One region of the Amycolatopsis sp. lyj-346 genome, then DNA from elsewhere that is predicted to be linked to it. Evidence: riboswitches for the same ligand, from Rfam matches in the RefSeq annotation. Region 1 holds a riboswitch; the other holds the start of a gene.
What was found. Region 1 has a riboswitch for S-adenosylmethionine ahead of ACLJQE_RS22540 (methionine ABC transporter ATP-binding protein). Riboswitches for the same ligand answer to the same signal wherever they lie in the genome.

Region 1 (4,330 bases):
TCGCCGTACTTCTCGTACTCGGCGACCAGGCCGGTGGTCGATGTCTTCTCGCCGCGCAGGATCGCCGCGATCAGCTTGTCGCGCAGGGGGCCGGGGAACGCGAACTCCGCGTGCTTCATGCGTGCACCCGCGGCGGTGCCGGGCGGGGCGCGTCGTCGCCGCCGACGACGCGGGCGCCGGGGACCGGGCCGTGGGCCACGCGGACCGTCCGGCACACGCCGGCGCCCGACAGCTCGGCCGCGACTTCCACCGCCGAATGCGCGTCTTCGCAGAGGAACGCGCACGTCGGGCCGGAACCGGACACCGTGCCCGCGAGCGCGCCCGCGTTCACGCCCGCCCGGAGCGTGCGGCGCAGGTCCGGGCGCAGCGAGACCGCCGCCGCCTGCAGGTCGTTGCCCAGCAGCAGGGCCAGCTGGCGCGGGTCGCCGGAGGCCAGCGCCTCGACGACCGGCGTGTGCGAGCCGATCCGGGGCGGGTTGCCCGCCGCGCGCAGGCGGTCGAGTTCGCCGAACACCTTCGGCGTCGACAGCCCTTCGGTGTCGAAGGCCAGCACCCAGTGGAACGTGTGCCGCGACAGCACCGGGACCAGCTGCTCGCCGCGGCCGGTGCCCAGCGCGGTGCCGCCGTAGAGCGCGAACGGGACGTCGCTGCCCAGGCCGGCGGCGATCTCGGCCAGCTCGTCGCGGGTGACGTCGAGGTTCCACAGGCTCGCCAGCCCGACCAGCGTCGCCGCCGCGTCGGCGCTGCCGCCCGCCATGCCGCCGGCGACCGGGATGCCCTTGCGCAGCACCAGCCGGACCTTCGGCTCTTCGGTGCGCCCGACGTGCGCGGCCAGCGCTTCGACGGCCCGCCAGGCCAGGTTCTCGGGGCCGGTCGGGACCGAGCCCTCCCCCTCGCCGTAGACCTCGATGCCGGGTTCTTCGGTGACCGCGACGGTCACTTCGTCGGTCAGCGACAGCGCCTGGAACACGGTCACCAGCTCGTGGTAACCGTCTTCGCGCAGGTCGTCGACCGAAAGGTGCAGGTTGACCTTGGCCGGGACCCGGACGGTGACTGGGGGCGGAACTACGGCGAGCACCCGACCAGCCTACGTGCCCGCCCCAGCGCCCCAATGTGGCCTTCGGTGCTCCATCCATGCCCCCGCCACCACCCTCAACGGAGACGCTGCGCGCCGCAGTGCTGATTCAACGCACCGAAGGCCGCCTTGGGTGCGTTCAACGCAACCAAGGCCACATTGGGGCGCTTGGGGCGGGGGCGGGTCAGGCGGCCGCGACACCCTGGGGGCCGCGGGCGGTGTGCGTGACGTGGCCGCCGCGCTCGGCGACCCAGGCCAGCGCCGCGTCGGCCCGCTCGCCGCGGACGCCGAGGCGGAAGCGGCCGACCGGGGTGTCGCCGATGCGGGTCAGGCCGCCGCCGATGGTGGCGAACTCGACGTCGAAGCGGCCGGCGGCCTCGGGCAGCAGCGCACCCACCGAGGCGAAGCCGACCAGCACGACGTCGGCCGAGCGGTCGTAGCGGGCCGTCTGCGCGCGGGTGGTCTCGATGGACGGCAGCAGCGCCTGCGCGGTGCGGCTCGACGGGTCGGCGATCAGGTCGAGCACCGTGCCGCGCTCGACGATCGTGCCGTCCTCCAGCACCGCGACGTCGTCGCAGACCCGGCGGACCACGCCCGCGTCCGGCGTCGTGACGACGACGGTGACGCCCAGCTCGGAGCGCGCCCGGTCGAGGACGGCGAGCACCGCGCCGGCCTCCGCCGCGTCGACGCCGGCGGTCGGGTCGTCGGCGAGCAGCACGGCGGGAGCCGCCGCCAGCGCCTTCGCGACCGCGACGCGGCGGAGCTGACCGGCGGTCAGCTCGCCGGGACGCTGCGTGGCGCGCGGGGTCAGGCCGACGAGGTCGAGCAGCGAGCCGACCCGGCTGCGGCGCTGCGGGCCGTCGACGCCGAGCTGCTCGAGCGGCGAGGCGATGTTGCCGGCGATGGTGCGCTCGGCGATCAGCTCCGGCTTCGTGGAGACGACGCCGAGCTGACGGCGGATCTCGCGCAGGCGGCGGCCGTCGAGGGTGCCGGTGTTGAGGCCGTCGAGGCGGACGACGCCGCGGTCGGGACGCTCCTGCAGCGCGATGCAACGGGCGAGAACGGACTTGCCGGACCCGGCGGGACCGACCACGCCGAACAGCGAGCCCGCCTGGACGTCCACGCTCACGTCCCGCAGCGCGATGACGGAGTTTCCGTTGGTGGCAAAGGTTTTGGACAGATTTTCGACGGTGATCACGAAGGCTCCAGAAAACGGGGCGCCGCCACAGGAGGGCGCGCCCGGCCGCAAGCGAAGTCCGTCCGTTGTGGACGGTGCGTGAAGAAGGGTGGACCGGGTCGGACTAGCTCAGTTGGAGCGTCGACATGCGGTCACGGAGCGGCGGCCTTCGTCGACAACGCGACGCTTGGTCAGGAGCAGGGGGCGAGCTACCCTCTTCATCGAAAACGGCCTCCATCGGTCCTGGCGGTAGCACCTGCCCTGCGGAGGGTGGTTGCTGCGACTTCGGCGAGCCAGGTCTCTCAGTCGCTCGGGATGGACGTACTGAGTAAAACCGATCCCGAGGAGCGAAAGCAAGCCCATTGGCCCAGATCACACGAGTGGAGGTGTCCGAATCGCGGGATCACGGGTCGCGGGGCGTATTTTTCACCGCTTCCACTGTGGAGTACTACCGGGCGGCGGCGATCCGGGCGAAGGCGTGGACGTCCAGCTGCTCGCCCCGGGTCCGGGGGTCGATCCCGGCGGCCGTCAGCAGCTCGCCGGCCCGGTCGGCCGAGCCCGCCCAGCCCGCGAGCGCGGCCCGGAGCGTCTTCCTGCGTTGTGAGAAGGCGGCGTCCACCAGGCGGAAGAGCTGCTCGCGGTCGGCGGACGCCGTCGTCTCGCCGCGTTCGAAGGCGACCAGCGCGGAATCGACGTTCGGCACCGGCCAGAACACCGAGCGTGGCACGGCGGCGACCTTGCGTGCGGAGCCGTACCAGGCCAGCTTGACGCTGGGCACGCCGTAGGTCCGGCTGCCGGGGCCGGCGGCCATCCGGTCGGCGACCTCGGTCTGCACCATGACGAGGCCCTTTTGGAGCGAGGGCACCTCGGCCAGCAGGTGCAGCACGACGGGCACGGCGACGTTGTAGGGCAGGTTGGCGACGAGGGCGGTGGGCTCGCCCAGTTCGCCGCGGGTGACGCGCAGGGCGTCGGCTCCGACGACGGTCAGCCGCTCCGCGGCCTCGGGGCCCCGCTCGGCGACGGTCGCGGGCAGCCGCTCGGCCAGCTTGGGGTCGATCTCGACGGCGACGACCCGCGCCCCGGTGGCGAGCAGGCCAAGGGTCAGCGACCCGAGCCCGGGCCCGACCTCGAGGACGACGTCGTCCGGGCTGATCCCGGCGAGTTCGACGATCCGGCGGACGGTGTTGGGATCGTGCACGAAGTTCTGCCCGAGCTTCTTGGTCGGCCGCACGTCGAGTTCGGCCGCCAGCCCGCGGATTTCGGCCGGTCCCAGCAGTTCAACCACCGGACGAGCCTACCCAGGGGGTCGGTTCGCGTACCCGGACGGTCGGTTCACGTACCTGGAGGGTCGGTTCGGCCTCACGAAAACGGCCCCCGTCCGGGGTGGACGGGGGCCGCTCGAGGGAGCTGTCAGGCCTTCTTGCCGCAGACCGGCCAGGCGCCGTAGCCGCCGCGGGCGTCGCGGACCTTCTCGGCGACCGCGATCTGCTGCTCGCGGGAGGCCTGGTGCGGCAGGCTCGCGTACTCGTCGCCGCCGTAGGCGTCCCACGTGCGCTTGTCGAACTGGAGGCCGCCGTAGTAGCCGTTGCCGGTGTTGATGGCCCAGTTGCCGCCCGACTCGCACTGCGCGATGCGGTCCCACGAGGAGGCGTCGCCGATGGCCGGCGCCGGGGCTTCCTTGGTGCCGACGTGGATGATCTTCGGCTTCGGCTGGGTCAGGACCTTCTCGGAGATGCTCTCCCGGCCGACCTCTTTGCCGTTCTTCTGCGTGACCTTGTAGGTCACTTCCTTCTCGCCGGGCGTGCCGGGGTCCTCGACCTGCGTCTTGCCCTTGGCCAGGTTCGGGTCGTCGACGCGCTGCTCGGGCGGGTCGATGCTCTCCTTCTGGACGACCGTCGAGACGCCGGTGCGGCTGATGTGCACCTCGGCGCCGTCGGTCAGCTTGACGTCCAGACCGCCCTCGGCCTTGTCCTCCGGGCCCAGGGTGAGCTTGTACTCGCCCAGGAACTCCTGCGTCGTCACGGCGGTGGTCTTGACCTGCTTCGGCGCGTTCCCGCCGTCGTACAGGGTGATGTTCT
Region 2 (4,330 bases), on a different contig from region 1:
CTCCCGCTCCACGGCCAGACCGAGGGTGTCGCGGTAGAACGCCGTGGACGCGGCGACGTCGCGCGGGCGGATCAGCAGCCGGCTCTTCAGGATCTCCATCCGACCATCCCTACCGGACGGGCTCAGGCGGCCGCAATCGCCGCGATGCCGGACAGCACGATCACCGACCCGGCGAGCCGCCGCACGGCGTCACGTTCGCCCAGTACCAGCCACGCGGCGAGGCCGCCGAGCACGATGCTCAGCTCCCGGGCGGGCGCGACCAGGCTGACCGGCGCCATGGTGAGGGCGAACAGCACGAGGATGTAGGCGATCGGCGACAGGACCGCCACGAGCAGGACTTCGCGGCGCTGCTCACGCCAGATTCGCGTCACCTCGGCTCGGTCGGCCAGTGCACCGGGCACGAGCAGAGCGCTCTGCAGGACCGAGCCGAGGCCGAAGTAGACGACCGGCGGCACGCCGAGGCCGGTCACCGAGTGCGCGTCCCAGAGCGTGTAACCGGCGATGACGGCGCCGGTCAGCAGGCCGTAGCGGATCCCGGCCCGCACGGCCCGGGGGTCGCCCGCCTTGCGGCCGGTGCTGATCACCAGCACCCCGGCGACGACCAGGAACGCGCCGAGCAGACCGAGCGGGCCGGGCCGCTCGCCGAGCACGAGGACGGCGGCCAGCACCGACAGCAGTGGCCCGGTACCGCGCGCGACGGGGTAGACGACGGAGAGGTCGCCGACCCGGTACCCGCGCTGCAGCACGACGCCGTAGGCGATGTGCAGCACGGCGGTGACCGCGGCGGCGAGCAGCCAGCTCCACTGTGGACGGTAGTGGCCGGCGACGAGCACCACGATCGTGACCGGAAGCAGCAGGACGGCGCCGGCGGTGTAGTAGAGCCAGACGAACTGGGTGCCACCGGAGGAGACCCGCTTGGCGGCGAGGTTCCAGGCGGCGTGCACCACGGCGGCGACGAGGACGAGCGACAGCGCGGTGGCGTTCATGGCACCTCTCACGGGTTCCGCGGGCGCGGGACCTCCGGGCACTATCGTCGCCGACGGCACTCCCGGTGAGCGGATCCCGGCTCCGGGCGCGGGCGGCTGGGCTGTTAGAGTGGTCGCTCGCTGCCCGTGCGGCATTCCGTCATGGAGGAAACCGGCTCGTTTTCGAGCGGGGCCACTTCAGCGCGGCGGCGAATCTCACCGAGTGAAACAGGAGTTGCCCTATGGCCAACATCAAGTCGCAGATCAAGCGCATCACGACGAACGAGAAGGCGCGTCAGCGCAACCAGGCGATCCGGTCCTCGGTGAAGACCGCGATCCGCAAGGTCCGCGAAGCCGCCGAGGCCGGCGACAAGGCCAAGGCCGTCGAGCTGCAGCGCGACGCCGCCCAGAAGCTGGACAAGGCCGTCTCGAAGGGCGTCATCCACGCCAACCAGGCCGCCAACAAGAAGTCGGCGCTGGCGAAGCGCGTCAACGCGCTCTGAGCTGGTTGATTTCTGGGAAGGCCCCGGCTTCGGCCGGGGCCTTCTTCGTGTCCGCACGTCCCGGCTCGATGCTCCCGAGGCCGGCGCATCCCGCACCGATCAGCGGTCGCCCTTCGCCGCGGCCACCTCGAGGACCGCTCGTTCGAGCGCGTAACCCGGGTCCGCCGCCATGCCCTTGACCTCGGCGTTCAGTCGCGCGACGACGCGCATCGCCGTCGCCAGGCCGTCGGGGTTCCAGCCGCGGGACTGCCCCTGCGCCTTGCGGATCTTCCACGGCGGCATGCCGAGCTCGCCCGCCAGCTGGTTCGGGTTGCCCCGGCCGGCACCGGAGACCCGGGCGATCGTGCGGACCGCGTCCGCCAGCGCGTCGGCGACCAGGACGTGCGGGACACCCAGCTGCATCGCCCAGCGCAGCGACTCCAAGGCCGCCGCGCGGTCGCCGCCGACCGCCTTCTCCGCGACCGCGAACCCCGTCACGTCGGCGCGGCCGCGGTGGTAGCGGCGGACCGCGTCGGCGTCGACGGCCCCGCCCGTGTCCGCGACCAGCTGCGTCGCCGCCGAGGACAGTTCCCGCAGGTCGGAGCCCACGGCGTCGAGGAGGGCGGCGACGCCGGCCGGGTCGATCTTGCCGCCCACCCGGCGCACCTCGTGGCGCACGAACTGCTCCCGCTCGGCCGGCTTGGTCAGCTTCGGGCACTCGGTGACCTCGGCGCCGGCCTTCTTCAGCACGGCCGGGAGCGTCTTGCCCGCCTTGCTGCGGCCGCCACCGGTGTGCACGACGACGAGCACGACCCCGTCGGCCGGGTCCTTCAGGTACGACGCGACGGCGTCGGCCAGCTCCTGCGAGATGTCCTGCGCCGACTCGAGGACGATCACCCGGCCTTCGCTGAACAGCGACGGGCTGACCAGTTCGGCCAGCTCGGGCGCTGTGAGATCGGACACCCGGGCCCGGGTCAGCTCGGCGGTCGGGTCCGTCGCGCGGGCGGCGGCGAGCGTCTCGCGGACGGCCCGCTCGATCAGCAGTTCTTCCTCCCCCAGCACCAGCTGCAACGGGGCCGGGGCGGTGGCTTGCGCGGTCACCCGGGAATCCTCTCACTTGCGCTCCGGTGCGCCCGCTCCGGTGATGTCGAGCAGCCACCGTGGCACGGGCCGAGCGCGATGTCGTACGGTGTAGCCGAGGCAGCCCGCCCCGGAAGATCCGGCGTGCGCGGCACCGACAACTGAATACCGCTCATCCAGAGGGGCAGAGGGAACGGCCCGACGAAGCCCCGGCAACCGGCGTACAGCCTGTCATCCCGCGATCGCGGGATAGCTGACGACCACGGTGCCAATTCCGGCCCGCTTCGGCGGGGCAGATGAGGAAAGGAACCTCGCGATGACCGCCACCCTCGGCACGACCTCCACCACGAAGACCCCGGATCTTGGTCCTGCAGTCGAACTGGTGTCGAAGGAAGAGGGCCACCGGCAGCCGCTCGCCCCGGAGTTCGTCTCCGCCGAAGACTTCTCGCCGCTCGAGGTCGCCTACGACTTCGGCCGCGTCCGCCGCGAGGACATCGAGGCCGGCCCCAAGAACATCTGGCGCTACAAGAAGCTCCTTCCCGTTCCGTCCAACGTCGAAGAGATCCCGAACACCGAGCCGGGCGCGACGCGGCTGGTCCGCGCCGACCGCCTCGCCAAGGAACTCGGCCTCAAGCGCGTGTGGGTCAAGGACGACACCGGCAACCCGACGCACTCGTTCAAGGACCGCGTCGTCGCCGTCGCGCTGGCCGCGGCCCGCGAGTTCGGGTTCGAGGTGCTCGCGTGTCCGTCGACCGGCAACCTGGCCAACGCGACGGCCGCCGCCGCGGCCCGCGCCGGCTGGCGGTCGGTCGTGCTGATCCCCAAGAGCCTCGAGCGCGCCAAGATCCTCACCACCGCGGTGTACGACGGCGACCTCCTCGCCATCGACGGCAACTACGACGACGTCAACCGCCTCGCCACCGAGCTCGCCGGCGAGCACCCGAAGTGGGCGTTCGTCAACGTGAACGTCCGGCCGTACTACTCGGAAGGCTCGAAGACGCTGGCCTTCGAGGTTGCCGAGCAGCTCGGCTGGCGCATCCCGCCGCAGATCGTCGTCCCGATCGCCTCCGGTTCGCAGCTGACCAAGGTGGACAAGGGTTTCCGCGAGCTGGGTCAGCTCGGTCTCGTGGACGCCAGCCCGTACAAGGTGTTCGGCGCCCAGGCCACCGGCTGCTCGCCGGTGTCGGCCGCGTTCCGCGCCGGCCAGGACGTGGTCCAGCCGGTGAAGCCGGACACGATCGCCCGCTCGCTGGCGATCGGCAACCCGGCCGACGGCCCGTACGTGCTCGACATCGTCAACCGCACCGGCGGCGCGATCGAGGACGTCTCCGACGAAGAGGTCGTCGAGGGCATCCGCCTGCTGGCCCGCACCGAAGGCATCTTCACCGAGACGGCGGGCGGGGTCACCGTCGCCACGGCCAAGAAGCTGGTCGAGACGGGCAAGCTGGACCCGGACGCCGAAACGGTGCTGCTCATCACCGGCGACGGCCTCAAGACCCTCGACGCGATCGAGAACCACGTGGGCCCGAAGGCCACGCTGCCGCCCTCGGCCGCGGCCGTGAACAAGGCCCTCGGCTACTGAGCCCGGCCCGGGGCGGGCACCTTGGCCCGCCCCGGCGCTCAGCGGCGGGGCGGCCCGCGGGGCTCGCCCCGGCGGGCGATTGCCGTTCCGGCGACCACGGCCGTGTCGCCGTCCACGTCGGTGCGGGTGACCCGCGCGCCGAGCGCCACCAAGGTGTCCATTGTGGACTTGCTGGGATGTCCGTACGTGTTTCCCGCGCCCACGCTGACCATCGCCACCCG

Region 2: linked by a shared signal. The riboswitch ahead of thrC (threonine synthase) and the one ahead of ACLJQE_RS22540 (methionine ABC transporter ATP-binding protein) in region 1 are both predicted to bind S-adenosylmethionine.

The regions. Positions count from the first base shown of each region.
Region 1 covers NZ_JAJPWT010000007.1:166,879-171,208, reverse strand. The annotation lists gene ACLJQE_RS22550 (ASCH domain-containing protein) at 1-119, opposite strand, end outside; gene ACLJQE_RS22545 (4-(cytidine 5'-diphospho)-2-C-methyl-D-erythritol kinase) at 116-1,078, opposite strand; gene ACLJQE_RS22540 (methionine ABC transporter ATP-binding protein) at 1,260-2,273, opposite strand; SAM riboswitch class I at 2,484-2,574, opposite strand; gene rsmA (16S rRNA (adenine(1518)-N(6)/adenine(1519)-N(6))-dimethyltransferase RsmA) at 2,701-3,537, opposite strand; gene ACLJQE_RS22530 (transglycosylase family protein) at 3,663-4,330, opposite strand, start outside.
Region 2 covers NZ_JAJPWT010000010.1:266,552-270,881, reverse strand. The annotation lists gene ACLJQE_RS27990 (VOC family protein) at 1-99, opposite strand, end outside; gene ACLJQE_RS27985 (DMT family transporter) at 123-986, opposite strand; gene rpsT (30S ribosomal protein S20) at 1,208-1,468, shown strand; gene holA (DNA polymerase III subunit delta) at 1,568-2,548, opposite strand; SAM riboswitch class I at 2,697-2,830, shown strand; gene thrC (threonine synthase) at 2,844-4,109, shown strand; gene ACLJQE_RS27965 (ComEC/Rec2 family competence protein) at 4,148-4,330, opposite strand, start outside.